Regions from separate parts of the Siminovitchia fortis genome, predicted to be linked through region 1. Evidence: riboswitches for the same ligand, from Rfam matches in the RefSeq annotation. Region 1 holds a riboswitch; each other region holds the start of a gene.

Region 1 (7,987 bases):
CCGGTATTTTATGAGTAAACAGGCTGCTTACAAATCGCTTCGTAGTTTGGTGCGACGGTGAGGTGAAAATGTCTTTTGTTGCTCCTTCTTCAATGACTTCACCATTTTCCATTACAGCTACGCGGTCACAGATGCGCTGAATGACGTTCATTTCGTGTGTGATGAGCAAAATGGTAATACCGAGATCTTTATTGATTTTCAAAAGCAGGTCGAGAATGGCTTCCGTCGTATCCGGGTCCAAAGCGCTGGTCGCTTCGTCGCTTAAAAGGATTTCGGGTTCAAAAGCAAGCGCGCGGGCGATAGCCACCCGCTGCTTTTGCCCGCCGGAAAGTTCGGAAGGATAGGCATGATATTTTTCATCAAGGCCGACTATTTTTAGGTACTTCACGACTCTTTCTTCCACTTCTTTTTTGCTAAATCCGGAAAGTTTCAGTGGAATGGAAATATTTTCATAAACAGTGGCCGTCTTTAAAAGGTTAAATCCCTGAAAAATCATTCCGATGTTGGTGCGGGCTTCGCGAAGCTTTTTGGTAGACAGTTTTGTTAAATCTGTCCCTTTTACAACTACGGAACCTGCGTCAGGTTTTTCCAATAAATTGACGCAGCGGATCAATGTACTTTTTCCAGCGCCGCTGTATCCGATGACTCCATATATTTCACCTTTTTTAACAGAAAGCGATACATTGTTCAATGCGTGAATCGGACCTTGTTTACCTTGAAATGTCTTAGAGATTCCCGCGAGTTCTATCATGTGTATTGCTCCTTCATGTTTATTTTCAAAAATCCGTGACGGCTGCCTGGTTCAGTTTTCTTACCAAGAGGGAATGACTGATCCTTCGAATGTTTCATCAATATATTGTTTCACTTCATCAGAACGGTAAACATCCCAAAACTTTTGAATCGCTTCGTCATCTTTTGATTCAGGCCTGGCCGCTGCAACATTCACCCATGGAGAGTCGCTTGATTCAATAAAGATGGAATCTTTGGCAGGCTTAAGTCCATGCTCAATCGCAAAGTTCGTATTGATGGCAGCTGCATCAAGCTCCTCCAATTGACGGGGAAGCTGGGAGGCTTCCAATTCTACTAACTCATAATCGTTTTCGTTTTCTTCAACATCCTTGACAGTCGGGGCAGTCCCTGAGCCTTCTTTCAATTTAATTAATCCGGCACTTTCAAACAAAACAAGGGCACGTCCTCCATTTGTAGGATCGTTAGGAAGTCCAATCTTCGCCCCTTTTGGCAGATCTTTAACGTCTTTCACTTTGGATGAGTAAATCCCCATTGGAAAAGTGAGTGCTTTACCTACTTCGACAAGATCCATGTCCCGGTCTTTATTAAACTGCTCCAAATAAGGAATCGTTTGGAATAAGTTGAGATCCAACTCTTTTTCATCTAAAGCGATATTCGGCATAATGTAATCCGTGAACACTTTGACTTCGATATCCAAATCTTGCTTGGCTGCAAGCTCTTTTACTTTTTCCAAAACTTGTTCGTGCGGGCCGGCTGTTACACCAACCGTCAGTTTGCCGTCGTCAAGAAGGCCTTCCGCTTTTTCGCCTTTACTGCCGGCTGCTTCTTTATTGCCACCGCCGCATGCTGCAAGAGCGGCGATTATTAAAATAATTAAACTGGATAATACCCACTTTTTCATGCTGCTTCCCCATTTCAATGTATATTTATCTTTTTAGTCGAGTTTACTGCTATTAATCATCTTCCTATTTTTATTGCCAATACAATTTCTATTTATCGTACCTCCGTGTTCCTCCCTTCAAGATTCCTTATGGAAATCCCTTGTGCATCAAAAAATGCCTCTCGCACAGAGAGGCATGGAAATACACGAAAGTATCACGCACTCTCTTATTTTTCAAAATACAAAGTATTTTGCAGGATTTAGCACCTGTTCCTGTTTTGGTAAAACAAGAATGGTTGCCGGGTTTCACAGGGCCAGTCCCTCCACCGCTCTCAATAAGAGATTTCCAAATGAAATTGTTAAGAATGATAATATACCTATCTAAAAGAAATGTCAATACTGTCTGTTCATTTTTCAGATCTATCTATGATCAAAGGCCCCTTGAAATTTTTTCATAGACCTTTCTTCCATACCGGAAAAACAAGAAAAATACTAACTATTTTTTGTATTATGATTTATAATATGTATGAATATATGTTTTTTTATTTTTATTATATATACTTTAATGCAGGGAGGAGCAGCAAAGTGTCAACTGATGCGAAGAAGAAGGTCCAAGACTATATTGAAGAAAATAAAGATGAACTTGTGGAAGCCATTGTGAAGGCGGTCCAAATTCCGAGCGTGATCGGCGACGAAAATGCTATGGCGGAATATATGAGGAAAAAGTATGAAGAAATCGGATTGAAAGTGGCCGAGGTTCATCCTGAGTATGAAAAGATCCAAAACCATCCTGCTTTTAGCAGCTCTGATTTGCCGTTTGAAGGCAGAAAGAACATTATCGGCATTTGGGAAGGCAATGACGATGCGCCTTCATTAACGTTAAATGGACATATGGATGTTGTTTCACCGGAACCGGTTGAAAATTGGACAAAAGATCCATGGGGCGGCGAGATTGTAGGCAATAAATTGTACGGGCGCGGCTCGGGAGATATGAAAGCCGGGCTTATGGCCAATTGGTTCGCTTTGAAAGCGCTGTTGGACCTGGGAATCAAGCCGAAAGGCAAAGTCCTGCTTCAAAGCGTGATCGAAGAGGAAGCAGGGGGGGCAGGCGGTACACTCTCCTGTTTGGAAGCCGGATATACAACCGACGGTTTTATTGCGACAGAGCCCCATGCTTTGAGATTGACTGTTGCTCATGCCGGGGTCATGTATTTCCGAGTAAGGGTGCTGGGCAAAACAGCTCATGCGGGCATGGCGCATTTGGGCGTGAATGCGATCAGTAAAATGTACAAGGTTTACAATGCACTTGAAGAGCTCGCTGAAAAGAGGGCTAAGGAGGTTTATTTTGAGCTGTTCCATAAAGGTTCCGGCCAATCTGTCCATATGAATCTTGGTACGTTAAAAGGGGGAGACTGGGCATCCAATGTTCCAGGTGAAGCAGTACTTGAATGCCGAATCGGTTTCATCCCATCTGAGACACGCGCCGAAATCAAGGAACTGATTGAAAAGACGGTTCAGGGAGCCGCAAAAGGCGACGAATGGCTCGAAGAGAATCCGCCTGAAGTGGAATGGTACGGCTGGACAACCGAGGCGTGGAATCAGGCCCCTGAAGATCCGTATGTCCAAGCTTTTAAAAAGACGGCGGAAGACGTATTGGGCAAAGAAGTGGAAATTGCCGGACGTGCTGCCGGGAATGATGCACGGTTTACCCAATACTATGGCAAGCCTGGACTTGTGTTTGGACCAAGGTGCTCGAACATGCACGGACCGGACGAATATGTTGAAATCGACAGTGTTATTGAGACAGCGAAGGTGTTTGCTGCACACATTATTGACTGGTGCGGAATTGAAGAAGAATGATTAATACGGAAAACCTCTGATTTTTTGTGTTATGCTCCCCTTTTGGTAGTCAGGTGAAAAGGACAACTTAAAGGGGGCAATTCACATTGTGGCCAGGGGTTTATTGAATTAGATTTTCGCTGAGAGTATTGCTTTGCTTAAAATATAAAGATTCTTGCCCAAGTTCGAGGATTGCAGCATCTTCGGTAAGGAATGCCGCGCATACCTGCCCAAATAGGAGGGATGGCGGCATCTTCGGTAAGGAATCCCGTGTATACTTGCCCAATTAGAAGGGATAGCGGCATCTACGGTAAGGGATCCCGTGTATACTTGCCCGATTAGGAGGGATGGCGGCATCTTCGGTAAGGAAAGCCGCACATACCTGCCCAAATAGGAGGGATAGCGCGATCTTTGGTAAGGAATGCTACACATTCCTTACCGTTGATTCCTTTCAACAGGAGGCCTTTAAAGAAGCTCACCTAGGTACTGATTTAAAGAAAAGTTTTAAAGGCGAAAACCACGGCTGCTCCGAATGCCATTGCGATCACAAGCTTTAATGCTTGTTTCATCTTGAATGCCTCCTCTGATTTTTAATCCACCATCCGCTTGCGAAAGACCACAACGGTCAGAGCGGAAATGACAATGGTCCAAATAACGATAATCACCAAGTTTAATAGAATATCTGTAAAGCCTGCTTTATTTTCCACGTTTTTCGCAATTTCAAGCAGTTGGACGTTTGGCAGGTATTCGGCTGCTTTTAAAATGGGATATTTTTCCGCCAATGCGTTGATAAATGTTCCGAATGAAAAAACGAGCATGAATGGAAGAATCAGGACGGAAGCCTCCATAACCGATTTTGCATACAGGCCTAATAATGTCCCCAAGCCCAGATAAAAAAGCGATGACAGAATGATTGCGACAGCCACAATTCCAATATTCTTAGGGCTATAATCTAATAAGAAAGCACTTAATGCGATGACAAAAATAGTAAAAAGGAAAGATAATAAGCTTTTTCCGCATAGAATCTCTGCGGTGGTTGCCGGTGACAGCATCAATCCCCTCAATGTGTTCTTCTCTTTTTCCTCGGCAATCAGGCAGCATTGAACAAAGGCTGCAACCATGACGAGTACCAAGTTAAAAACCATGTAATGTGTTTCAATGGAATCGACACCCATACGGCCATAAAAAGCGGCCAGAATCGGCGGCAAAAATATGACGCAGGATACAGCCAAATTCCGTGAAAAATCCTTGTAATCCTTTATTAAAATTGCATTCACACGTCTCCAAGAAAATGTCATGCCAATTTCCTCCCTGTCACTTGTATGAAAATATCTCCTAACGTTGGTTCATTCGAATGAATTCTTGCCACTTGATCTGTTTTCATCAATTCAAATAGCTGCTGTGCGCCCTCTGCACCTATCGGAACGACAATCTTCTGATCATTTGCCATCTCGACTGTTACTGTTTCATCAGCGTATTTCCTTTTCAGATTATCCGGCGTATCCAACAGCTGGATTTTCCCCTTGTTTAAAAATGCAACACGGTCGCAAAGGGTGTCCGCTTCATACATATCGTGCGTTGTTAAAAAAATGGTTGTTCCTTTGGCGTTCAGCGCCCGCAGTCCCTCATATATATGAAGCGTATTTGTAGGATCCAGAGCCGAAGTAGGCTCATCCAGAAAAAGCAGCTCCGGTTCATGGAGCAGTGTACGTGCCAAAATAACCCGTTGTTTCATTCCTTTGGACAGTGCAGAAGTTTTTTTGTTTTTCTCTTTTGTAAGATTAACGATTGCTAAAGATTCCTCTATCCTTGAACGGGGAACATCATATAAATCGCAATAAAGCTTCAAGTTATCGTTAATGGATAATCTTTCATATAAACCGCTGTTGTCGGTCAATACGCCAAATCGCTTCCTGTAGTCCGGCTGTTTTAATTTGGAGACAGGTTCGCCGAAAACCGCCGCAGAACCGGTTGTAGGGTTCATTTGACCCGTTAAGATTTTAATTGTTGTAGTTTTACCGGATCCGCTCGGGCCTAAGAAACCGAATATTTCTCCTTTCTTTACCTGAAAGTTAACTCCTTCAAGAGCAGGTTGATTGGAGAAAGTTTTAACCAAATCCTTCACTTCGATAATATTTTCCATGTCCCTTCACCTCAAAAACGTAATGTCATTCGTTTGTTATATTCAGCTTACAGGGAAATAATGCACCAGGCATTAAATAGCGAATGAAAAGAGTTATATAAAGGATGAACGGAGCAAAAGGAAGGCTGAATCAATTCACTTTTGCCTGTTTGGTTAAGACGAAGAAGACAAGCAGCGTAAATGGAAGGCAAACAGGGAAAATAATCGACATATTTCCCGAGAAATAATTGATATTTCTACATTATTTGAGCCCAAGCATTTCCTTCAATACAGACATTTTTGATTTTGAGAGGGGAATGGTTGATTTGTTTGTATCCTCCAAAACAAGGCTGTAGCTGTTCCTTGTCCATGTAATCACTTCGCGCACTTTTTGCAGGTTGACGATATAGGAGCGATGACAACGGAAAAAGCCAAAGGGCAATAACCGGTTCTCCAATTCCTGAAGAGTAAAGTCGCTTGGAAATGCCTCACCTTTAATATGTATAAAGGATTGTCCTTCTCTGCTTTCAATATAATCTATCTCAGGAGGATTGAAGAGAACAATCTTATCTTTTACTTTTGTTGGGATTTTTTTGAACTGAATAGGCTGTGCTGTATCCGTTTGCTGTTCTTTTTCCAACTGGTCCTCATTTTTTTCGGGGTCATTGTTTTCAACCTGAATGGGGGATAACCCGTAAACGTCGAGTTTATACACCTCGTCGGCAGCCGTAACCGCACTTTCCATGTTGCCTGTCAGGATCAGGATGGCTTTGCCCGAGTGCCGAAGTTCCTGAAGGAGAGAAAGGAAGATTTGTTTTGATTCCAAATCCAGGTTTTGATCGGGTTCTTCCAAAATATAAATGGCAGGGTTTTGCAAAAGGAGACAGGCAAACTGAACTCTTCTGCTCTCTGAATATGACAATTTATTTATCCTTGTTTTCCGTTTTTCATCAAGGCGGACTGCTTTTATTGCCCGATCAATATTTTGTTCCGATTCGTATAAATTTTTTATAAACTTGAGCATTTCTTCGATTGAAAGCCGCTCGTACAGTGCCGTGTTTAAAAATAAAAAGCCGATATCTTTGGAAGGATGCTGCAACAGTTTATGGCCAACGCGGATTTCCCCATGGGAAAGCGCCGTTTTTCCAAGAAGCAGATTAATGATCTGCTCTCTGGCATTCACGCTCGAATAAAGAGCGGAAACCTGGCCGGGATTGACTGACAGGTCAAAGGAGGGGAAAATAATTGTATCATGAACCCTTTTTTCAGCATCCACAAATTGTAAATTCATTATGAGTCCTCATTTCTTTAAACCTCTGTACATTTCCATTATATCAAAAAAATAAACAGCCCAAGCTGATTTTCCCGGCTTGGGCTGTAAATAGGTAGTTGATTTTAGCGTAGATGGCAGGCGCTGATATTTTCTATCAATCCTCCACCAAAGGATATACCCCATCTTTGTCATGCGTTTCTCTTCCGGTCAGTGGCGGATTGAAGACGCAGATCATTCTCATGTCTTTTGTTGCCCTCAAATAGTGCTCATCATTTTTATCGAGTGCGTACATCGTCCCATCTTTGATCGGATATACTTTTCCGTCGGATACGGTTTCAATTTCACCTTCTCCGCCGACACAGTATACTGCTTCCAGATGATTTTTATACCAAATATGCGTTTCAGTTCCCGCATATATAATCGTGTCATGGTAAGAGAAGCCCATGTTATCATCTTTTAACAGCAGGCGGCGGCTTGCCCAGGTGTCGGCTTTTACTTCGTTTTCAGTTCCAATTACTTCTTCCAATGTTCTTACAATCATTTCTCCATCCCCTTTATCTAATTATTTAGAACAGACTTAATACTATCCTCTACGATTTGGAAGCCATTTTCAAGTCCTTCCTGGTCAATTGTCAGGGGAGGCAGAAACTTGAATACTTCTCCTTCAGGGCCTGAAGTCTCCATGAGCAGTCCGCGTTTAAACGCTTCTCCGCATATTTCTTCCGAAGTTTCCGCCACTTCACATGCTACACCCTGCATGAGCCCGCGTCCTCTTTTTTCGGCACTTAACTCAGGATATTCATGAACGATGTAGTCTGCAAATGAACTCATCATTTCGGCTTTTGCGGCTATTTCCTGAGAAAATTTATTTGTTTCCCAGTATCCCAATGCTTCAGCAGCCGCAATGAAAGCCATATTGTTTCCGCGGAAAGTCCCGTTATGTTCGCCGGGCTCCCAAATATCGTAATCACTCTTGATCAGAGTCAATGCCATCGGTAAGCCATAGCCTCCGATAGATTTCGAAAGGCAGACGATATCCGGGGTGATTTCCGCAGGTTCGAAGCTGAAGAATGTTCCCGTTCTTCCGCAGCCTGCCTGAACATCATCAATGATCAACAATATA
Region 2 (7,987 bases), on a different contig from region 1:
CTTTTCGTTATTTGAAAATGTCGAGTTCAAAAAGTTATGGTTCGGCCCAGGGACAAACAAAAATGGGCAATCATTATCTTCTACAAGCGGTATGTGTGTTGGAAGGGCCGGGTATCCGGCCAGTTCCATTTGCTTCGAATATAATTCAATTTTTCCGCTTGGTGTGTTTAAATTTTTCCAGTAGCCGTCTTTATTCTTTGCCTTAACAAATCGCTCTTTCTTCAATTGGTCAAGATCGGTATCAGGGAAGTGTGGGTTTGCCACATCACTTATAGCCTGCTCGATCAGTTCTTCATCGCTAACCTTAAGTTCAGGATCCTCAAAACCCATTGCCTCCGCAAGCAGCCTGAAAACATCGGAATTTGACTTGCTTTCCCCATAGGGAGGAATGACCGGCTCCTGCAAGTGGAGATATTGATGCCAATAAGATGTATAAAAATCAGTATTTTCATAGGATGAAGTTGCCGGCAATACAATATCCGCATATTTTGCGGTTTCTGTCAGAAACAGGTCGTGTACAACTGTAAAAAGATCTTCCCGTACCAGGCCTTTGCGAACTTTTCCGGCATTTGGAGCAACGACGGCAGGGTTGCTGCAATATACGAAGAGCGAACGGATCGGCTGCTCCGATTCGTGCAGGGCTTCAGCCAATTGAATCATATTGATGGTCCGAGCCTGTTTTTTTCGAAGTTCGGGCCGTTGCAGCGCCCTTGTATTAAAGGCCAAATATCCGCTGTTTGATTTGACGGCACCGCCGCCTTTTAGCGGCCATTGCCCTGTAAGGGCAGGGAGGCAGGAGATGGTCCGGACAATCATTCCGCCGTTGTCATGATGCTGCAGCCCGTTCCCAATCCGGATCATGGAAGGGGAAATTTCGCCATACATGCGTGCGAGTTTATAAATATCATCAACGGGTACTCCAGTAATTTCCGACACTGTTTTTGGGTCATAAGATTTCACATGATTTTCAAGTTCCTCATAACCGACTGTATATTCCTTTAAAAATTCACGGTCCACCAAGTTTTCTTCAAATAAAATATGCATAATTCCGAGTGCAAGAGCGCTGTCTGTTCCCGGAAGGATTGGAATGAACCAATCCGCCATGCGCCCGGTCTGATTTTTATGAACATCAATGACAACGAGCTTTGCTCCTGTTTTCCGAGCTTTTTGGGCAATCATTACCTGGTGCATGTTTGTGCTGGCTGCATTGATTCCCCAGAAAATGAAAAGCTTTGTTTCCGTCATATCCTCAGGGTCGGTACCAAAGCCGCCGCCCATTGTGTAGTTGTAACCGACGCTTCCTGCCGAAGAGCAGATCGTCTGCTCAAGCTGGCTGGCGCCGAGGCGGTTGAAGAAACGCCTGTCCATACCTTCTGATTGGATCCTGCCCATGTTCCCATAAAAGCTGTATGGAAGAATGGACTCTGCCCCTTCTGCGGAAATCAATTGTTTCCAGCGGCCTGCAATCGTTTCAATCGCTTCGTCCCAGCTGATTGGTTCGAATTTGCCTTCCCCTTTGGGGCCTACTCGTTTTAACGGTGTCTTCAAACGGCTTGAATCATACAGGCGTTCAGCCATATTCCGAACCTTGTTGCAAATGCTCCCTTTTGTCACAGGGTGATCCGGATCTCCGTCGATTTTTACAATTTTTCCGTCCTTTTTATGGACAAGCAGCCCGCACTGATCGGGACAGTCCAAAGAACATACGGAAGGGACCACACCGTCTTTTATATTGATCCATGACTCCATTTTCCAGCAACCCCTTGCAATAAAAATAATTTCATAGATTATAACATAATCAATCGTTCTCCGTCTTTGTTTATGGAAAATTATTGAGACAATTGCCCCTTTTTATGAAAGCTTTCTTTTTGATTCTTATTTCAATGGTTTTTGTCAGCCACCTGCCATTTTTCGCAAAGGGGGAAGCAATTAGAAATTTAAGTCTGACTTTTCTTAGTTTTCGATCGTCCGATTTGTTATACTCAAAGCAAATGAAGCTATGAAAGGAGGAAGGAATTTGGACGATAAACATGAAATCGAATCCAGTGGAAACGAAGTGCCGCCAAAATCATCCACTGGCCTGGATGAGAATATTGCAGGGCTGCTATGCTACCTCGGAACGTTTGTCACAGGCATCATTTTCTTTGTATTGGAAAAGAAAAGTCCTTTTGTAAAATTCCATGCAATGCAGTCAATTGTCCTTTTTGTCTCGCTGTGGATTCTTGGTTTGGGAGTCGGCTATGTTCCGTTTGTCGGCTGGCTATTGAAGTCGCTTATTTCTTTGACAACATTCATCTTGTGGATTGTGCTTATGATCAAAGCTTATCAGCGGGAACGGATAAAGCTTCCGGTTGTGGGGGATATTACGGAGAATCTGATAGGAAATTTTGACGATCATCCCTGATGGATGCATGACCAATGTCCTGATTTGAGAAATCACCAAAATACGGTTGACAATTCATTCCATTCCGAATAGAATAGATTTTACATTTACAAATTCATATTTTCATAACTCTTATGCAGAGAGGTGGAGGGACTGGCCCAGTGAAGCCTCGGCAACCATTGAATATTTTTTCATATTCAAACGGTGCCAATTCCAGCAGATTTTTTTACAAATCTGATATATAAGAGGCAAAGCTTGATTTATATTCTTAAAAAGCGGAGACCTCTTATTGTTAAGGGGTCTTTTTCTTGTATATCGGAACTACTTTCAAAGGAGATGAGGGGAATGGGTGTCAAGGAAAAAGTGGACAATGAGAAGCTGAAAGTGATTGTGGAAGCACTGAGCAATTTGCGTTTCGGTGAATTGCAGATTACAGTGCATGAAGGGAAGATCGTTCAGATCAATCGGATTGAAAAACAGCGGTTTCCGGCATGAGACATAAGAAAAGTCAACACGGTCCTTTAGCGCTGGATGCCATACGTCACTTAAAAAAATCTTATATACGGAAGCTGACCGGACAACCGGAGGCCTCTTGATTTCAACGCAACTTTGCTAGTTGGTTCAGGCATTTATGCGTTGATCAAGGGGCCTTTTTTATTGGAGGAGAAGTGAACATGTCAAAACTTGAATGTGCGACATTTGCGGGAGGCTGCTTCTGGTGCATGATCGAACCATTTGACTCACAGCCTGGAATTGAGCAAGTCATTTCCGGCTATACCGGCGGGACGATTGTGAACCCGACGTACGAAGAGGTTTGCACCGGAACAACCGGCCACGTGGAAGCAGTACAAATTTTGTTTGATTCCCGATTATTTCCATATGAAAAGTTATTAGATTTATATTGGCAGCAGATTGATCCTACAGATGCCGGAGGCCAATTCAGAAGCAGGGGACCTTCCTATCAAACTGCCATTTTTTATCATACGGAAAAACAAAGACACCTTGCGGAAGAGTCAAAAAGGAGGTTGGAAGCAAGCGGGAAATTCAATCGTCCGATTGTCACTAAGATTCTGCCCGCGGCTCCATTCTTCCCAGCGGAAGAGGAGCATCAGAATTATTACAAGAAAAATCCGGATGCTTATGCAGCCTTTAAAGAAGAATCGGGGAGAGCACCTTTCATCCGAAAATATTGGAAAGAAAAAACACATCGTTAAAAAGGGAGAATGAAGACATGAAGAAAACATTGCTATATATCACTTTAATTCTTAGCTTATTCGTTTTGGGGGCCTGCGGAGGCACTTCGTCGGCAAGTGGGGAAAAGAAAGAAATTACAATTGGTGCAACAGCGGGACCATACAGTGACCAGTTAAAAGAAGGGGTCATTCCCATCCTTGAAAAAGAGGGCTACAAAGTGAAAATCGTCGAGTTCAACGATTACATTCAACCAAACATTGCTCTAAACGAAGGCGAAATTGATGCCAACCTATTCCAAAATAGAAATTACCTGAAGCAGTTCAATAAAGACCACGATATGGACTTAGTGGCCCCATATGCAGTGCCAACTGCACCAATTGGTCTTTATTCTGAAAAGCATACATCCCTGGATGATATCAAAGAAGGTACGACAATTGCTACGCCGAATGATCCGACCAACCTGGCAAGATCGCTTAACATGCTTGAGGATTTTGGGCTGATTAAAATAAATGAAGATGCCGAGCCAACAACGGTCTCAGAGAAAGATATTATCGATAATAAGCTTAATTTAAAAATCAAACCGGTTGATCCGGCACAAACGCCGCGTTCATTGGGAGATACCGACTTTGCCTTCATTAACGGAAACTATGCACTGGCTTCGGGGTTGAAATTGGATGAAGCCGTAGAAATTGAAAAAACACCTGAGAGCTATTTAATTTATGTAACGTTGAGAAAAGAAGATGTAGATAAACCATTCGCAAAAGCCTTAGAAAAGGCCTATAGGTCCGACGAATTTTTGGACTACACGAACAAGAATGCTAAAGGGTATGTGAAACCTCCATATCAATTGGGGAAGGAGGGCAAATAAATGATCGACATTCAGCATGTCACAAAGCGGTACGAAGATGTGACAGCGGTGGATGATGTGAACTTCACCATCTGCCAAGGAGAGATTTTCGGCATTATCGGCTACAGCGGCGCAGGTAAAAGTACGTTGCTCCGATGCTTGAATTTGCTGGAAAGGCCGACAGAAGGGAAGATCCTCATTGATGGAAAAGATTTAACTTCTCTTTCGGACAAAGAAGTGCGTAAAGAGCGCCAAAAAATAGGAATGATTTTTCAACATTTTCATTTAGTCAGTTCCAAGACGGTTTTTGATAATGTGGCCTTTTCTTTAAAAGCAGCCGGAAAAACGAAAGAGGAAATTCAAAAACGGGTGCCGGAGCTTTTGGAAATGGTCGGGCTTTCCGATCGGAGCAGGCACTATCCAGCCCAGCTTTCCGGAGGACAGAAACAGCGGGTCGGCATTGCCAGGGCACTTGCCAACGACCCGAAGGTCCTCCTATGCGATGAAGCGACATCGGCTCTGGATCCGACGACAACAAAGTCAATTTTACAGCTGTTGAAAAAAATCAATGAGAACCTTGGAATTACCGTTGTGCTGATCACCCATGAAATGGAAGTCGTGCAGGACGTTTGCCACCGGGTGGCTGTCATGGAAAATGGAAAAGTTGTTGAGCTTGGCGAGGTGTATGACATTTTTGCTGCTCCCAAAACCCCATTGGCCAAACAATTTGTCCGAACCGTCCATTCGCTGGAGCTGCCTGAAAGACTATTGGCGGGAAGGAAAGGCCCAATTGTACAAATCACTTTCCAGGGGGAATCTGCCGAGGAAGCAGTCATCTCCGGGACATTGAAACAATTCAACGTGAGTGCCAATATCCTTCATGGACAAATTTCCTATATCCAGGACCGTCCCCTTGGAACGCTGATCATTGAAATGATCGGATCTCATACAGATGTCCAGCAGGCGATTGACTACATTACGAAACGGACTAACCAATTGGAGGTGCTTGCCGGTGTTGCCTGAGATGATAAATGAGTTTGGAAAAGCGTTCGTGGAAACGTCCTGGATGATGGGGATTGCCGTCGCTTTTGCGGTGGTCATCGGAGTCCCTTTAGGGATAGCACTCTTTGTCACAAGCGAAGGGATGTTTTGGCAAAACCGCTTCATGCAAAATGTGGCAGGAACCATTATTAATATCATCCGTTCCATTCCCTTCATTATATTGCTTGTTGTCCTTATACCATTGACAAAACTGATTCTTGGCACAACGATGGGCCCGGCTGCAGCCAGTGTTTCGCTTACTGTAGCTGCCATCCCTTTTTATGCAAGGCTGGTTGAAACATCCTTAAGGGAGATCGACAAAGGTGTAATCGAAGCGGCCGAATCATGCGGCGCTTCACCATGGCTGATCATAAAAGATGTTCTTTTGCCAGAGGCAAGATCCGGAATGATTGCAGGGCTCACTGTCACTGTTATCAGTCTATTAAGCTACTCGGCCATGGCTGGAATCGTTGGAGGCGGAGGAATAGGAGACTTGGCCATCCGCTTCGGATATTACCGTTTCCAAAATGATGTCATGATCGCTACGGTTATCATTTTGGTCATACTTGTCCAGTTGATCCAATTTGCCGGAGACCGTGCGGCCAGGGCCGTGGATAAAAGATAAGAGGAACTGTTGAGGAGGAAAATGAAATGTCTCAAACGATTATAAAAGAAGAGGTATCTTCCAAGCTTTACGGATGGGAACACCCGGACAAAATCAGGGAATTTCGAGGAGAAAATAAATCCTTTGCTAAAAAAGATAAACGAACCACGTTAAAAGAAGCGGTATCCCGTGGTGTCAAAGAAGGCGACTATATTGTCTTTGGCGGAATGGGTTCTGTGCGGAACCCGATTGCTGCTGTTCATGAAATCATCCGCCAAAAAACAGGAGATCTCACCATTGGAACAAAAGGTTCCCAGCACGACTGGCAGTTGCTTGCAGCCGCCGGGAACATCACAAAGGCGGAAGTCTCCTATGGTTTTGCAGATGAAGTTCGCGGACTGTCGCTTCCCACAAGAAGGGCGGTTGAATCAGGCCGTCTGAAAGTTTTATCCGAAACAACCAATGCAGGATTCCAATGGCGTTTTACTGCGGCGATGAAGGGTCTTTCTTTCTACCCGACAAGGTCTTCCCTTGGAACGGATACGCTGCATTACAGCGGATCCAAAACAATCATCGATCCGTTTACAAATGAACCAGTTGAGCTGCTGCCTGCTTGTTATCCGGATGTAGCCATCATTCATGTTCATCGGGCAGACAAATACGGCAACTGCCAGATTGACGGGAATATCGCCGAAGATGTCGAGCTGGCCCATGCAGCAAAGTTTGTGTTGGTCACCGCCGAAGAAATTGTCCATGATGAGGTATTCACAAGCCGTCCGGACCTGACAAAGATTCCTTATTTTGTTGTCGATGCAGTTGTAGAAGTGCCGTACGGTTCTCATCCAAATCAAGTACCCACCCTGTATTCCTTTGATGAGGATCATTGGCAAATTTGGCTGGATGCCTCTGTCAGCGAAGATGGTGTGAAAGAGTACCTGCAGGAGTATGTGTATGGAAGTAAGGATCATTATCACTACCTTGAAAAAATCGGCGGCGTCCGTGTCCTGAAGCAATTGGAAAAAATAGAAAATAAATTGGCGCCATATCCAAAAGTGGCCAGAAGGAGAGGGTAAAACATGGCAAACGATACGGAAAAAATGATTATTACTGCTTCAAGGCTGTTGCCCCAAGATACTGCTGTTTACGTTGGAACAGGAATGCCGCTGCTCGCTTCTGTGCTTGCATTGAACATACATGCACCAGGCTTGCTGCTTGTCTATGAAGGCGGCGGTGTTGGCGGGAAGCCGACAGGGCGGCTTCCTATTCAGGTCAGTGAATCGTTGACCTATGAAAACGGCGTAACGGTGGGCTCTATGGATTATGTCATGAGTTTGGCACAGGCGGGATGGATCCAGTATGGCTTCCTTGGCGGCGCCCAAATTGATCAATATGGGAACCTGAATACGACTGTCATCGGGGATTGGGAGAAACCGAAGGTGAGACTTCCCGGATCCGGCGGAGGAGCGGATATCGCTTCTTTTTGTGAACGGACAATCATCATCATGGGACAGGATAAAAGGAAATTCGTTGAGAGGCTCGACTTTTTAACAAGTCCCGGATATTTCGATGGGCCGGAAGGACGGGCGAAAGCAGGACTCCCTGCTAATACGGGGCCTTATCGTGTCATTACTCAGATCGGAGTATACGGATTTGATGAAGAAACACGGAAAATGACGTTGCTTCATCTGTTTGAAGGGTACACATTGGAAGATGTTCAAGCAAACAGCAGCTTCCCAATCGCGGTTTCCGAGGATTGGTCCTATATTGAGCCGCCTTCTGCGGAAGAGTTGGAAACCTTGCGTTCACTTGATCCGGATGGTGTGGTTATAGCGTAACAAAGGAGGAGACGACTGTTGTCAAAACAATTTAATTTGCGGGAAGCCGCTTCCAACGTTTCAGACGGAGCCTTGCTGGCACT
Region 3 (7,987 bases), on a different contig from region 1:
TGGTAAGGGCAGACGATGCAATCATTCTTCACTTCTCCCAAAGATAAGGCCGCACCGCGGTGGCAGCACAGATCCTTGAAAGCATGCACGCCTTTGCTGTTCCTAAAAATAACCAATCTTTCACCCATCAATTTAATTTGGATGGGCTGCTCTTTCACATCAACGGAACGGCAAGCAACAAGCCAGTCCTCCAAAAGAACTTGATCATCCAGTAAGTTGCTTCGATTTAAAGTAGTTGCCATTTAATCCCCTCCACTTTGATTGCTCTATTATGTAATAATCACTTTCTGTATCAAATGAACTTAACATGAACATCATTCCGCGGTCATTGGGCCGCGTAGCCAATGCCCGGTTTCGATGAACCAGCCCTTGGTAGGGCATTAGATACCGGGCCTGAATGTTAAGTTTTAAAGCTCATTTAATATTTATTATAACTTTTCCAGTGGTTTGTGACTCCTGAAATTGTGTTAAAAGTATTACCAATCCGACATAAAAAAACCGCACCTTTTATTGTAGGCACAATTGAAGGTGCAGTTGACTTTTATTTTATTTTATTTCACAGCCGGCCCACCCAGTTCAGCGATGGATTTGTCGACATGGTCAAACTTTTTGAAGTTATCTTTGAATTTTCCTGCAAGTTCTTTTGCTTTTGCTCTGTATGCATCTTTGTCGTCCCATGTTTTGATCGGCTGCAATACTTCGTCAGGTACACCTGGTACGTGAAGCGGAATGGAAAGGCCGAATACTTCATCTTTCGCTGTTTCCACGTTATCAAGCTCGCCGTTTAAAGCAGCCTGAACCATGGCACGAGTGTAAGCAAGATTCATTCTCTTGCCTACGCCGTATGAGCCCCCGGTCCAGCCAGTGTTGACGAGGAAAACTTGAACGCCGTGCTCATCGATTTTCTTACCGAGCATTTCTGCATAACGTGCTGCAGGAAGAGGCAGGAACGGTGCACCGAAGCATGTGGAGAATGTTGCTTCAGGTGAAGTGACTCCGCGCTCTGTTCCGGCAAGCTTGGATGTGAAACCGCTAAGGAAGTGGTACATTGCCTGCTCTTTTGTCAGCTTGCTGATTGGAGGCAATACTCCGAATGCGTCAGCTGTCAAGAATACGATGACAGATGGATGTCCCGCAATGCTTGGTTCCACGATATTGTCGATGGCTTGGATTGGGTATGCAGCCCTTGTATTTTCAGTCAGTGATGTGTCATCATAAAGAGGCTCGCGTGATTCCGGATCGACAATGACATTTTCCAAAACAGAGCCGAATGTGATGGCATTATAGATTTGCGGTTCTTTTTCGTAAGATAATCCTGCTGTTTTTGCATAGCATCCGCCTTCGACGTTAAAAACGCCGTTTGGAGACCAGCCGTGCTCGTCATCGCCGATCAAGCGGCGGTTCGGATCGGCTGAAAGGGTTGTTTTACCTGTTCCGGACAGTCCGAAGAAGAGGGCGACATCGCCTTCAGCGCCAACGTTCGCGGAGCAGTGCATGGATAAAATATCCGCCTCCGGAAGTTCGTAGTTCATGACGGAGAAAATGGATTTTTTCATTTCGCCTGCATATTCTGTACCGCCGATCAATACGATACGGCGCTCGAATGAGACGATGATGAATGTTTCTGATTTTGTACCGTCAACTGCAGGATCTGCTTTAAACCCGGGTGCAGAGATGACAGTGAATTTCGATTCATGGTCAGCCAATTCTTCGCCGGTAGGGCGGATGAACAATTGGTGGGCAAACAAGTTGTGCCAGGCATATTCGTTGATGACCTGAATCGGCAGGCGGTATTTTTCATCAGCACCTGCAAATCCTTTAAATACGAAGATTTCTTCCCTTTCCTGTAAGTAGGAAACAACTTTTGAATACAGTTTTTCAAATACCTCAGATGAAATCGGCTGGTTCACAGAACCCCAATCGATCTTGTCTGTGACAGACGGTTCATCAACGATGAATTTGTCTTCAGGGGAGCGGCCTGTATATTTACCAGTTTCGGCACGAACGGCACCAGAAGTTGTCAGAACCCCTTCTTTACGGCTCAGGACCTTCTCGACAAGCTGTGGTACTGATAACTGCGTATGAACGTTCTGTCCGTTCAATAATTGCGCTAATTCGCTTTTGATGCCTACTGAACTCATATGTTTACCCTTCCTTTGTTTAAATATTTAACTTTACGTTTACTTGAGAAATAGTATAACACATTTAATTGATTAGTCTATACTAATTTTGCATTATTTCTTGAACAGGATTTGACTAAATGGATTTTATTTTTGAAGGGAATGGTAAAAATAAGCCTATTTCTTAACTTTCCCGGTTGACATTGATTTATGATGTAAGTTATGATTTTGAGTTGAACGGATACTCTTATCCTGAGATGGCGGAGGAAACAGGTCCTTTGAAGCCCGGCAACCTGCCGTCCTGCTTTGCAGACGGAAAGGTGCTTACCTGTAGCAAGGCGAAAAGCCTTGGGCGATAAGAGTGAAAGGCTCGGAACACATCAACTAAACCTTTCCTCAACTTCATGTCAGGAAAGGTTTTTTATTTTAATCAAATGTGCTTCTATAAAAAGGACAGAGTACCGTTGAATGTATAAAATTATTTTATCACTGTAAAAGAGGTTGTTCAAAAAATCCAAATGATGAGCGGCGAATCTCTTTGTTGGCTTGTTTGGCAGCTTTTTGAACACGCACCAAAAGGAGGAGCTTTGATGTCTAAAATTCGGCATTTATTTACCTCAGAGTCTGTTACAGAAGGACATCCGGATAAGATTTGTGATCAAATATCTGATGCGATATTGGATGCGATTCTTAAAGAAGATCCCAATGCCCGGGTTGCCTGTGAAACATCCGTGACTACAGGGCTGGTGCTCGTTGCCGGAGAAATTACGACGACGACTTACGTGGATATTCCGAAGATTGTCCGTGACACAATTAAAGAAATCGGTTATACACGTGCGAAATATGGATTTGATGCTGAAACGTGTGCGGTCATCACATCCATCGACGAGCAGTCTCCTGATATAGCAGCAGGAGTGAACACGGCTCTTGAAGCAAGAGAGGGGAATATGAGCGAAGAGGAAATCGAGGCGATCGGTGCAGGGGACCAGGGCCTCATGTTCGGTTTTGCGTGCAATGAGACCGAGGAGCTTATGCCGCTGCCTATTTCACTTTCTCATAAACTTTCAAGAAGGCTGGCCCATGTGCGGAAAGAATCCATTCTTTCTTATTTAAGGCCTGATGGAAAAACCCAAGTCACTATTGAATATGACGAAAATAACCAACCGGTGCGAATTGATACGATCGTTTTGTCCACTCAGCATCACCCTGAAGTCGAACTTGAGCAGATCAAAGCGGATATTAAGGAACATGTCATCAAACCTGTCGTGCCTGCGGAACTGCTTGATGATGAAACGAAATACTTCATTAATCCGACCGGACGCTTTGTAATCGGCGGCCCGCAAAGTGATGCGGGGCTGACAGGAAGAAAAATTATTGTTGATACGTATGGCGGATATGCCCGCCATGGCGGAGGAGCTTTCTCAGGAAAGGACCCCACTAAAGTTGACCGCTCTGCTGCCTATGCTGCTCGCTACGTTGCCAAAAACATTGTAGCAGCAGGACTTGCCGATAAATGCGAAGTGCAGCTTGCCTATGCGATCGGTGTTGCGCAGCCTGTTTCCATTTCGGTCGACACTTTTGGTACAGGAAAAGTTTCGGAAGAAAAGCTTGTGAAGGCCATCAGGGAAAACTTCGACCTTCGTCCGGCCGGCATCATCCTCATGCTCGATCTGCGCAGGCCGATTTACCGCCAGACAGCGGCATATGGCCATTTTGGCCGTACGGATATTGATCTGCCATGGGAAAGAACGGACAAAGCGGAGGCGCTGATCCGCTCTACATCAATTTAAAGAAAAAGGCGAAGGTGCGATCGGCATCTTCGCTTTTTGAATGGAAGGCTTGCAATTCTTGGGTACCCCTATTTTTGCAGTAAAGACCTGCAATGCCTCCCGAGTATCAGGTTTGATCGCATGTTCGGTAGTCATAGCCCCGGAATGCCTTCCGAGTATCAGGTTTGATCGCATGTTCGGTAGGCATAGACCCGCAATACCTCCCGAGTATCGGGTTTGACCGCATGTTCGGTAGTCATAGACCCGGAATGCCTTCCGAAAATCCGCTAATCAGACATCTTCCACTTTTCTAATCAGAGTTCGCTTACGTTTTTCTAAATTTATCGCAATAAAACTGCCAAAGTGAGGCAAATAATGATAATATAAAAAAGGTGTGCAGATTATACTCACAACGCTTGAATCTTATTAAGTAGGTGACACTTACATGTGCGGTTTTATCGGGTGCATGCATCATCATGCAAGAGAAGAAGCAAAGACTGACCAAAAGTTTCAGCAAATGAACAATATTATCACTCACCGCGGACCTGATGATGAAGGATATTTTCAGGATGAATATGTCCAGTTCGGCTTCCGCAGGCTGAGCATCATCGATATTGAGAGCGGAAGCCAGCCGCTTTCTTATGAAAACGAGCGCTATTGGATTATTTTTAATGGAGAAGTATATAACTTTGTCGAGCTTCGTGAAGAGCTGGCAAAAAAAGGATACACATTTGAAACAGACTCAGATACTGAAGTCATTATCGCTTTGTTCAGTGATTTAAAAGAAAAAGCCGTGGAAAAACTACGCGGCATGTTTGCCTTTTTGATTTGGGATAAGGAAGAACAGGAATTGTTCGGAGCAAGGGATCCGTTTGGAATCAAGCCTTTCTTTTATATAGAGGAAGAAGACCGTTCGTTTTTTGCATCAGAAAAGAAAAGCATCCTGCTTGCCATGGATAAAAAAGAACTGAATACCGAAGCTCTTCAGCAATATATGACCTATCAGTTTGTTCCGGAGCCGGAAACGATGACCCGCCATATTAAGAAGCTTGAGCCCGGCCATTATTTTACGAAAAAACCGGGCGAATCCATGAACATTAACCGCTACTGGAGAGCAAACTTTAAGCCGGTCCAGCATAAGCCCGAAGAAGATTTCATCAAGGAAATCAGGGATGTTTTGTTTGACTCGGTCAATATCCATATGCGCAGTGATGTGCCGGTCGGTTCATTCCTTTCCGGCGGAATCGATTCTTCCATCATCGTTTCAATTGCTAAACAGTTCCATCCGAACATTAAAACATTCTCGGTCGGGTTTGAACGCGACGGCTTCAGCGAAATTGATGTAGCAAAAGAGACAGCTGACAGGCTTGGCGTTGAAAATATCAGCTATGTGATCAGCCCGGAGGAATACATGCAAGAGCTGCCTAAAATTATGTGGCATGCGGATGATCCTCTCGCTGATCCTGCCTGCGTACCGCTCTATTTTGTTGCAAGAGAAGCAAGGAAGCATGTAACGGTCGTTCTTTCAGGAGAAGGAGCAGATGAGCTTTTTGGCGGATATAATATTTACAGGGAGCCGCAATCTCTTGAAATGTTCGATAAAATTCCGGAAGTGGGCAAGGCTCTTTTGAGGTCGCTCGCCAAAACATTGCCTGAAGGCGTTAAAGGAAAAAGCTTTATTGAGCGCGGTGTAACACCGATGGAAGAGCGCTATATCGGAAACGCAAAAATGTTTTTGGAAGACGAGAAAAAAGAATTGTTAAATCATTTCCATCCTGATATCAGCTATCTTGATGTGACAAAGCCGCTTTATGCAGAATCGGCAGGATATGCCCCTGTTGAACGGATGCAGTTTATCGATATCCACACTTGGATGAGAGGCGATATTTTACTGAAAGCGGACCGGATGACGATGGCTCACTCACTCGAACTCAGGGTGCCATTCCTTGATATAAAGGTATTCGAATTGGCTTCCACAATTCCAACGAGCCTCAAAACCGCAAACGGAACAACAAAATATGTTTTGAGAAAAGCGGCGGAAGGAATTGTCCCGGACCATGTGTTGAACCGCAAGAAGCTCGGCTTCCCGGTGCCGATCCGTCACTGGCTGAAGGATGAAATGTATGACTGGGCGAAGGATATCATTAAAAACAGCGAAACGGACCATTTGATCAACAAACAGTATGTTTTGAAACTGTTGGAAGATCATTGCCAGGGGAAAATGGATTACAGCCGCAAAATTTGGACGGTGCTTGTATTCATGGTCTGGCATGCGGTATTTATAGAGGAACGATACAATTTTGAAAAAGAAATGGCAGCAGTTGCTCACTCATAATTATAGGTGAGCGCCTGGCTGCCCATTTGCACCCACGATTTCTCGAAATCGCCGATGGGTGCTTTTTTGTTTTTCTTTCCTGTAAGGGGGTCATTGAAGTATATATTTTTTTGATCGTACCCCGTGATCAGGACGGAATGCTCTTTCTTTGTAATTTTAACAGGCCCGGAATCGGTTTCCCATGTTTCAAAATAAGAATCAGGCAGCTCGCGGTATTCGGCATTGATGATGACCCAAACAGGCCTCCCGTCAGACAGCGGAATTTTTAATTCCTCAAACGACTCACCCGTCAAATTCACCAGTCTTCCAGGCAGATACTTTTCCCCCAGCTCCATGATGGGTTCGTGGTATACGCCAAGCCCCGGCTTGCTGAAGTCATACATATCCCCCACAAATCCTCTATGGGGATTTCCGAAATATACTTTTCCATTTTTCACTGCGTAAGGAGCCGGATCTCTCTTCACTTCTTTGGCAAGCGTCATTTTATCAACCTTTGTTCCTGCGCTTTCAAGGAGCATGGCAAGTGAAGTGACTTCACAGCCGCGAGGAAGCTCAGGCAGCTGCTCAATGACGGGGAAGTCCAATAAAACCTTATCTTTTATTTCAACCAGCTGAATATCATTGTTTTGCTGAATTTCCTGGGATGCCGTTGCTTTTTGATTATCTGCCTCATCAATCGTATTAAATAGAACGAGAATGAATGTGCAAACAGCTATAAAAAAGGCAACAAACGCCTTGGAAGAACTTCGTTTTCCCAAAAGAAGAATGAGTACAAAACCAGAAATTACAGCTAACGAAATTGGCCATGCATTCATATAGAATCTCCTTTTTTAAATACTCCATTATGAATTACATCGGCAAATAAGGACAACATTCCACTGTTTTGTGTGAAAAGTATTTGAACCTTTATGTATCTTTTTGCATAGCTTGATAATAGAGGCCTCTTTCGGCATACTCCTTTGAAATGCGGATCATTTCGGCACGGTCTTCTTCGTTCACTTCCCGGATCACTTTGGCCGGACGCCCGAAAGCGACGGTGTTTGGAGGGATGACTTTTCCTTGCGGCACAAGACTTCCGGCCCCGATAAACGCTCCTTCTCCGATTTCCGCTTTGTCCAAAATGATGGACCCCATGCCGATCAAAGCTTTTTTCCTTATGACGCAGCTATGCAAAATCACCTGGTGCCCAACTGTGACTTCATCTTCAATGATCAGAGGGTTTCCCGGACTTTGATGCAGGACGGAATTGTCCTGAATATTGACTTTTTCTCCAATAATGGTTGGAGCTACGTCACCCCTGATTGTACAGTTGAACCAAACGCTGGAATTCTCCCCGATGACGACATCCCCCGTAATGGTGGAATAATCGGCGATAAATACCGAAGAAGGAATCTTGGGAGACTTTCCCTTATATGGGTAGACAGCCATAACAAACATCCTTTCATTAACTTTATAATTCTATCATAGCGAAAAACTGCGTAGGCCTCTATGTATAAGAGAGATTCTTTGGCAGAAAAAGGGTAGAATAGCATTAGATGAATGGGAAAAGGAGTCTGGATAATGCGGAAATGGGAAGCGGAAGGAAAAGCCAGGGGCGTCATCATCATTGTCCATGGAGCTATGGAGCATCACAGGCGTTACAGCTGGCTTAGGAATATGTGGGTGTTGAGCGGTTTTCACGTCGTGATGGGGGACCTGCCGGGCCAGGGGCTGACAACAAGATCGCACAGAGGGCATATTGATTCATTTGATGAGTATGTGAC
Region 4 (7,987 bases), on a different contig from region 1:
GGCTTTATCAACAGCTGCAATCTTTTCGGCTATACCGCCGATTTGGCCTACATTTCCGGCCTTGTCGATCGTACCTGTCCCGGCGACCTTATATCCTTTGGTAATATCCTCCCCTGTCACCTGCCTGTAGATTTCCAGGGAAAACATCAGTCCTGCAGACGGTCCGCCTATTTCTCCTGCCTGAATATTGACCTTCCGGGCGGGTTTTACCTCTACATATTCCTCAAGGCCGACCCCGATGCCTGGCTGTGACTTTTTTCCCGGCAGCAGAACAAGCTCCACCTGCTTTTCTTTCTTTTTCCCATCCCGGGAAAAAACGACACTTACTTTTTCCCCAGCTTTTTTTCCCTTAAAATAGCCAAGCAGATCCTCGGTTGCTTTGATCGTTCTTCCGTCAACCTTTAAAATGAGGTCTCCCGCTTCAATAATTCCCTTTGCCTTTGAATTTTTACTGAAATTCCTTACAATCATCCCTTTCGGGACAACCTGCACCTCTTCTCCAGCCGCCTTTAATCCGGCCGTAATGGCGTTTTCCTGTGAGGATTTCATCAAATAGGCCAGCCAGCGGTTATACTCCTTCTCAGACATGTCCCCTTTCACAACGTGTGACCGCTGAATGTCTGTATGCGGCGCAAGAAGGCCGTATGCCAAATAATAAATATTGCTTGCCTTCACTGACAGGACAGTAGTCAAATATAGATGGCCCTGCCCTGCCTTTTCCCCCTCTTCAACCGTTACCTTTGAACTCAATTCCTCTACCGAACCGGGCTGAAATAAATAAAATGGTGTAGGAATAAACAATGTGACAGCGAATATAAAGCAAATAATGATAAGTATTCTTTTTTTTCTTGTCTTCTGCACATCATGTTTCATGGCTTATGTCTGGTTCCTTTCCTAAGTGGGCATCCATCCATTATTGATATTGTACTTTTGAAATGCCGTCATTGTCTATGTATTTAATGACTGTTATTAGAAAAGCGCAAGGCGCCCGCCTATCGGCGACAAGCACAAGGCGAATTGCGAGGAGGCAGCTCTACAGCCACCACAGCAATTTGACTTGTGACCTCGAGCCGATGGCGCCTGGAGCTAGACAAGACGCTTACTTTTCTAAAGAAAATTTTAGTCAAATTATATACTTTCCTATATCTTGAAAAAAGACGGCTCTCTTTGGGCAGTTTGGCATCCCTTTTGGGTTGCAGCCCATTATATTGTTTATTCCTGTATCAGCCTGTTCATTACGGCAGCCGGATATTCCTTGGAGGCTGTCGTTCATATTTTGCCCGTCCCGGGGATGGCCGTTGTCCTTCTTATTTGATTAAAATGGGTCAATCCCCACCTGTGGCAAAAGCTTCTACCGCAGAGGAGATTGACCCGACAATGTAGCAATAAGTTTATCCAAGCCTAATAACAATCTCGGCGACGGCCGGCAATAAAGGGAATCGCCAAGGACATGCACCTGATTGTTTTGAACTGCTTTGATCTTTTCCCAGCCTGGCCGTTTTTTCAATAATTCCGGCCTGACCTTTTCTTTTTCAATACCTACCCAGACCATGCATATATGGTCCGGGTTTCTTTCGGCTACGTCATCCCAATCCGTCTGAACGTTTGCCCGGGGCTCAGATTCAAAAATATTCCGGCCTCCCGCAAGTTTACTGATTTCCGTCAGCCAATTGGGCCCTCCCGGCGTGAAAACGGGTTTGGGCCACCATTCCCAATAGATCGTAAAATGTTCATTCCTGCCTTGGGCGACAATCTTTCTTTGCCGGATTTCTTCCCTGAAATGGGAAGCCCTCTCTTTCCCCAACTCAGGAAAACCGAGTGCTTCCCCAAGCGTTTCAATGTCGCAGGCAATCTCTTCCAAAGAATTAGGGTTGAGAATAATATGTGGGATATCCCGCCTGCTCAATTCATAAATGTTTTTCTCCATCCCCGGTACACTGAGAGAGGCAACGACGAGATCAGGCTGCATGGCCTCCACTTTATCCATGTCAACCGTAAGGTCCGGGCCTATCCTTGGCAATCCTTTAATACTTTCAGGCCAATTGGAATAATCATCTACGGCAACAAGCATGCCTTCCTTCCCCAAATAACCGATGACCTCCGTATTACTTGGACACAACGAAACAATCCGCATGCCTCTACTCCCTTCGGTCTACTTTCCTTCTTTTTCTGTCCAGTTTTCCAACGGGTTGGACATTCCCTGCGTCAAAGGCATATGTACCATATGTACATCCCGCTTTTCCCGGGGCAGTGCCAACTGATTATAAACATAGACTGATTTGCCAAGGCCGGCGGCTTTGGCGTCTTCGACAGTCCCGCAATAATAGACCTTTTCAATCCCTGAAAAATAAATAGCCGTCATGCACATGGGGCATGGCTCCCCGCTTGCATACATCGTATAGCCGCTTAAATCCAGTGTCTGCAGCTGCTCCTGGGCTTTCCGGATGGCAATGAGTTCAGCATGGCCGCTTATATCGTATTTCAGATGCAGTTCATTGATGCCCTCAGAAATGATTTCCCCGTCCTTTACAAGAACAGCCCCGAACGGCTGCCCGCCTTCCTTTACCGACTCATCGGCCAATTCCACAGCTCTTTTCATAAATTGATCCAACTGTTTCTCCTCCTTATATACGACATTATATTTGACATATTAATTTGGAAAAAATAAATCTAATTTATTCGCTGAGAATCAATTCCCCGAGCTTCAAAGGTTCAATGTATTCTCCGTTTTTGTATGCTCTCATGTTTCCTCCGGAAATTTCATCGATCAGAGTGATTTCCTTGTTGTCGCCCGCTCTGCCGAATTCCAGTTTTATATCGTATAGGTCGATCCCCTTTTCCAGAAGTTCGGCTTTGACAATCGCTCCGATTTCCCTTGTCAGTTCCTTCAGCCTTTTATATTCGTCATGGCTCAAAATGCCAAGCATCGCCAATGCATCTTCACTGATCGGCGGGTCCTGGCGGGCATCATCCTTCAAAGTCACTTCAACAAATCCGTCCAGCTCCTGCCCTTCTTCCGCATACATACCGTATCTGCGCAAGAAGCTTCCTACCGCGCGGTAACGGCAAATCACTTCCAAGCCATTGCCGAACATCTCCGCCGGCTTTACTGTCATAGTCGCGTCTTCTATATTAGCATTAACGAAATGGGTCGGAATTCCCTTCTTCTCTAAAAGTTCAAAGAAAAATTTAGTAAGGCGAAGCCCCGTCTTTCCTGCCCCTTCGATTGTCAAGCCGACTGTGTTGGCACCCGGGTCGAATACTCCATCCTCCCCGGTGACATCATCTTTGAATTTTAATAAATAGTTTCCATCTTCCAATTCAAATACGGTTTTCGTTTTGCCTTCATAAACCAATTTCATGCGGCTTTCCCCCATCCGTTAATTTCGTTATATTCATATCATATCACAATATATCGCGAATTCATTTACGGGATATGTTTCAGTTTCAATCATGAGGGCATTGGCGTTCCCATCTGGCTTTTTTCACAAAAGCTCTTGCACTTCTTCAGAGCTTGTAATAAAGTAGAAAATATCAGTTAATTAAACAACTTTATACAGATTTTCTTATCCAGAGAGACGGAGGGATTGGCCCGATGAAGTCTCAGCAACCAGCCTTTTTCAAGGAAATGGTGCTAATTCCAAATAGATAAGAAGTTTGTTTTCATTTATTGAGGACCTTCTTTTTATCCAAGAAGGTCCTCAATTTTTTTATATTACAAAAGAGAGAAGGTATTCAAAAATGACAACGACTTTAACAACCGCAGTACCGTTCAGAGCAGACCACGTAGGAAGCCTATTGCGTCCAGAAAGCCTTGTCCAAGCAAGAAAGGATTACAAGGAAGGCACAATCTCAGCTGAGCAATTGCGCGAAGTAGAAACCAAAGAAATCAAACGCATTGTCGATAAGCAAATCGATGCAGGCTTGGAACTTGTGACAGACGGCGAATTCCGCCGGACATGGTGGCATTTGGACTTCTTGGAGGAACTCAACGGCCTTGAAGGATACGTACCTGAATCGGGATATCAATTCCACAACAAGGAAACCGAGAGATACGGGGTCCGCAACACAGGTAAGATCTCCTTTAGTCCTGAACACTCATTTATCAAAGATTTTATCGAATTCAATGAAATCGTAGGTGGGCGCGCTGTTGCGAAACAAACGATCCCAAGTCCAAATCAGCTGTTCCATATAGGAATCCGCGATGAAGATATCTATCCCGATATCGAAGATTACGCAAACGATATTATTCAAGCATATAAGGAAACTATCAAAGCATTCTATAATGCGGGAGTGCGATACCTCCAGCTGGACGATGTTTATATCGCAGGCCTGTCTTCACCGGATCGAAAATTTGATGAGAATGGCTTCACAAGGGAAAAATACATCGATCTGGCTTTGCGCGTCATCAATGGCGTGCTCGAGGACAAACCGGAAGACTTATTCGTAACCACACACTTATGCCGCGGTAACTATCGGTCCAGCTGGATGTTTTCAGGAAGCTATGAGCTGATTGCGCCGACGCTGCTGGCCAAAGAGAAAGTGGACGGCTTCTTCCTTGAATATGATGATGAGCGCTCCGGAGACTTCAACCCGCTTCGCTACATCCCAAAAGACGGACCAAGAGTTGTTCTCGGCGTCGTCACTTCCAAATCCGGCGAATTGGAAGACAAGGAAGCGATCAAGGCACGAATACAAGAAGCTTCTAAATATGTTCCGCTTGAGCAAATCTGCCTGAGCCCGCAATGCGGCTTCGCTTCGACCCATCACGGAAATGAGCTGACTGAAGAACAGCAATGGGAAAAGTTGAAATTCATTGTTGAAATTGCTGAAGAAATTTGGGGAAAATAAGTCTGTATTCAATAGATCCCGAAAGAGCCGCCCTCTCCGGGATCTATTTCTCTTTAGTATAAACTGTCTTCCATTAGTACGAGTCCGGCTCCTTATCTGCCGAGCCCATGAACAACCACCTCCACTTTTCCTTTGTTTGTGTCAGGGACCATTTCATGATCTATATCAATCATGAAAATCCAATCCCGAATGGACCTCTTTTACATAACCTGTACGGATCACAAAATCTCCGAAATGTTCATTTTCCTGACGTTCCTTTGCGTAATGATGGATGATAGGCTTTAGCTCTTCCAAAATTTCTTTTTCACCTATATTTTCACGATAAAGCTTATTTAGCCGATTTCCGGAAAAACCTGCGCCCAGGTATAAGTTATATTTTCCTGGTGCTTTTCCAATGAATCCAATCTCTCCCAAGGCTGGCCGTGAACAGCCGTTGGGACATCCGGACATACGTACGACAATTTCTTCCTCTCTCAGACCTGCTTCATCTAAAATCCCCTCAATTTTATCAAGAAGTGATGGCAAGTAACGTTCCGATTCAGCCATGGCCAGCCCGCATGTCGGCAAGGAAACACAGGCCATGGAATTTCTACGCAATGCGGAATGCTGTTTGCCAGTTGTCAGTCCATACGCTTTTATCAATTGTTCCACTTGGGCTTTATTTTCTTCCGCGATATTACCAATGATCAAATTTTGGTTTGGAGTAAGTCTGAAGTCCCCTTGGTGAATTTTTGCAATTTCCAACAGTCCGGTCATCAGTTTATACTCTTCATGATCTTTGATTCTTCCGTTTTCAATGAACAAAGTAAAATGCCATTTATTGTTGATGCCCTTTACCCAGCCATACCGGTCGCCGTTATGTTCGAACTCAAATAGGCGGGCAGGCTGAAGCTCCCAGCCGAGACGATCATGAAGTTCATTGATCAGCCACTCTATGCCCTTGGCATCTATCGTATACTTGAAACGGGCATTTTTTCTTACAGAGCGATTTCCATAATCCCTTTGTATGGTCACTATTTTTTCAGCCACATCCACCACCTGGTCCGGGGAGCAAAAACCAATGACGCGACCCAATTGAGGATAAGTGTCTGTATCCCCGTGAGTCATTCCCATTCCTCCTCCGACTGCGACATTAAAGCCTTGCAAATGTCCGTCTTGCAAAATGGCAATGAAACCCAAGTCTTGCGAAAATACATCTACATCATTGGAAGGGGGCACTGCAACACCGATTTTAAATTTCCGCGGCAAATAAACGGGACTATAAATAGGTTCAATCTCCACATCACTCTCGGTACTGTCTGCCACCTTTTCACCGTCCAGCCAAATTTCATGATAAGCGCGGGTTCTTGGAGAAAGATGTTCACTTATTCTTTTAGCCCATTCATATACCTCTCCATGCATCTCCGACTGATATGGATTCGGATTGCACATCACATTGCGGTTCACATCCCCGCAGGCTGCGAGTGTATCCAATAGCGAGTCATTGATTTCCCTTATACTTTGCTTCATGTTCCATTTAAGAATGCCGTGCATTTGAAACGACTGCCTTGTCGTCAATCTTAAAGTCCCATTTGCATACTTTTTGGCGATATTGTGCATGGCTATATACTGGTCTGCTGTTACGATACCGCCGGGCGCTCTTACTCTGACCATAAATTGATACGCCGGTTCCAGCTTTTGTCTTTGCCGCTCATTGCGCACGTCCCTATCATCCTGTAAATAACTGCCATGGAATTTCATCAGCCGATTATCATCATCCGGTATACCTGCGCTTAGCGGGTCTGAAATTGTTTCGGCTAATGTGCCGCGCAGGTAATTGCTTTCAGCTTTGATTCGTTCGACATCACTTGGTGGACCATCCTGCGTTGGGGAAAGTTTTGTTTTTGACATTATTCATCCCTGTCTCCCTTCACCTTCTTAATACACATCTCTTTGATAACGCTTCTCCTGCTGCATATCCGCCAGATAAGCAACTGCTTCCTCAGAGGTCATACCGCCTTCTTTTTCAAGAATCTCAAGGAGCGTTGCATGGACATCTTTTGCCATATTTTTTTCATCTCCGCAAATATAAACATGGGCTCCTTCCAGAAGCCAATCATATAATTCGCGGCTATGATCAAGCATACGGTGTTGAACGTACACTTTTTCTTTCGTATCCCGTGAAAAAGCGACATCCATTTTGGTTAACACTCCATTTTTAAGCCATCTTTGCCATTCAACCTGATAAAGAAAATCCGTAACAAAGTGCTGGTCACCGAAGAAAAGCCATGTTTTCCCCTTTGCTTCAATCTCCTCTCTTTCTTCAAGAAAAGACCTGAATGGTGCGACACCCGTGCCCGGGCCAATCATGATAACCGGAATATCCGGATCCGAAGGGAGTTTGAAATTGGCGTTTTTTTGTACATAAACTGATAAAGCATCACCAGGCTCAGCCCTCTCAGCACAATGGACAGAGCATACACCGTTCCTCTTTCTCCCGTGGGATTCATAGCGGACTGCCCCTATTGTCAAATGAACCTCGTCAGGGTTGGCTTGATAACTGCTCGCAATGGAGTATAAACGCGCAGGGAGCTTGCGCAATGTTCCAACCAGTTCTCCGGCTGAGATATTCCACGGAGAGAAATCACGGACTAAATCTAACAAGTCCCGCCCTTTCACATAATCCTTGTGATGATCCCCGGATTCAATAAACTCCTTTAGTTTTTCATTTGCTTCAGAGGCCTTTTCCAATAGTTGTTTTGATAGAACAGTAATCTCATAATGATTCTTTAATGCTTCCGCTAAAGAACGAACTTCTCCTTGGTTATTGATCGGGACAGATTCGCTTGGGTCAAGCTGGAGTTCCTCGATGATCGAATTGACCAGTTCCTCATCATTTTCAGGATATATTCCGATACTGTCTCCAGGTTCAAATTTAAAATTTGAGCCTTCCAGAGATAGTTCCAAATGGCGGGTCTCTTTATTGGAACCACGGCCGTTTAAATTGATATTTTCTAATATTTCCGCCCGAAAAGGGTTTGTTCTTGAATATTTTGGCTGGTCTGGGATGGGACTTGACACCGCAGGGACAAATGCCCCATCACCGGCCGGCCCGCTCGAAAAGTCTCCATCCATTTTTTTCAAACTTTGGGCGACG

What was found. Region 1 has a riboswitch for S-adenosylmethionine ahead of FS666_RS05300 (MetQ/NlpA family ABC transporter substrate-binding protein). Riboswitches for the same ligand answer to the same signal wherever they lie in the genome.
Region 2: another riboswitch for S-adenosylmethionine. It lies ahead of FS666_RS08605 (YezD family protein); the one in region 1 lies ahead of FS666_RS05300 (MetQ/NlpA family ABC transporter substrate-binding protein).
Region 3: another riboswitch for S-adenosylmethionine. It lies ahead of metK (methionine adenosyltransferase); the one in region 1 lies ahead of FS666_RS05300 (MetQ/NlpA family ABC transporter substrate-binding protein).
Region 4: another riboswitch for S-adenosylmethionine. It lies ahead of FS666_RS02965 (5-methyltetrahydropteroyltriglutamate--homocysteine S-methyltransferase); the one in region 1 lies ahead of FS666_RS05300 (MetQ/NlpA family ABC transporter substrate-binding protein).

The regions. Positions count from the first base shown of each region.
Region 1 covers NZ_VEKZ01000010.1:3,841-11,827, reverse strand. The annotation lists gene FS666_RS05305 (methionine ABC transporter ATP-binding protein) at 1-751, opposite strand, end outside; gene FS666_RS05300 (MetQ/NlpA family ABC transporter substrate-binding protein) at 812-1,651, opposite strand; SAM riboswitch class I at 1,855-1,972, opposite strand; gene FS666_RS05295 (ArgE/DapE family deacylase) at 2,216-3,490, shown strand; gene FS666_RS05290 (ABC transporter permease) at 4,060-4,767, opposite strand; gene FS666_RS05285 (ABC transporter ATP-binding protein) at 4,764-5,612, opposite strand; gene FS666_RS05280 (LytTR family transcriptional regulator DNA-binding domain-containing protein) at 5,854-6,882, opposite strand; gene FS666_RS05275 (ectoine synthase) at 7,019-7,405, opposite strand; gene ectB (diaminobutyrate--2-oxoglutarate transaminase) at 7,423-7,987, opposite strand, start outside.
Region 2 covers NZ_VEKZ01000019.1:41,754-49,740, forward strand. The annotation lists gene FS666_RS08595 (molybdopterin oxidoreductase family protein) at 1-1,749, opposite strand, end outside; gene FS666_RS08600 (DUF4870 domain-containing protein) at 2,018-2,404, shown strand; SAM riboswitch class I at 2,513-2,631, shown strand; gene FS666_RS08605 (YezD family protein) at 2,729-2,878, shown strand; gene msrA (peptide-methionine (S)-S-oxide reductase MsrA) at 3,058-3,597, shown strand; gene FS666_RS08615 (MetQ/NlpA family ABC transporter substrate-binding protein) at 3,615-4,445, shown strand; gene FS666_RS08620 (methionine ABC transporter ATP-binding protein) at 4,446-5,447, shown strand; gene FS666_RS08625 (methionine ABC transporter permease) at 5,449-6,090, shown strand; gene FS666_RS08630 (CoA transferase subunit A) at 6,117-7,142, shown strand; gene FS666_RS08635 (CoA-transferase subunit beta) at 7,146-7,904, shown strand; gene FS666_RS08640 (CoA transferase subunit A) at 7,923-7,987, shown strand, end outside.
Region 3 covers NZ_VEKZ01000045.1:2,571-10,557, forward strand. The annotation lists gene FS666_RS13655 (aromatic ring-hydroxylating dioxygenase subunit alpha) at 1-242, opposite strand, end outside; gene pckA (phosphoenolpyruvate carboxykinase (ATP)) at 552-2,141, opposite strand; SAM riboswitch class I at 2,365-2,482, shown strand; gene metK (methionine adenosyltransferase) at 2,711-3,910, shown strand; gene asnB (asparagine synthase (glutamine-hydrolyzing)) at 4,335-6,224, shown strand; gene FS666_RS13675 (C39 family peptidase) at 6,215-7,039, opposite strand; gene FS666_RS13680 (gamma carbonic anhydrase) at 7,131-7,652, opposite strand; gene FS666_RS13685 (alpha/beta hydrolase) at 7,785-7,987, shown strand, end outside.
Region 4 covers NZ_VEKZ01000005.1:13,403-21,389, forward strand. The annotation lists gene FS666_RS02945 (SepM family pheromone-processing serine protease) at 1-873, opposite strand, end outside; gene FS666_RS02950 (cobalamin-binding protein) at 1,352-2,134, opposite strand; gene FS666_RS02955 (nucleoside deaminase) at 2,153-2,611, opposite strand; gene FS666_RS02960 (phosphoribosylaminoimidazolesuccinocarboxamide synthase) at 2,676-3,362, opposite strand; SAM riboswitch class I at 3,564-3,655, shown strand; gene FS666_RS02965 (5-methyltetrahydropteroyltriglutamate--homocysteine S-methyltransferase) at 3,742-4,851, shown strand; gene cysI (assimilatory sulfite reductase (NADPH) hemoprotein subunit) at 5,017-6,741, opposite strand; gene FS666_RS02975 (assimilatory sulfite reductase (NADPH) flavoprotein subunit) at 6,769-7,987, opposite strand, start outside.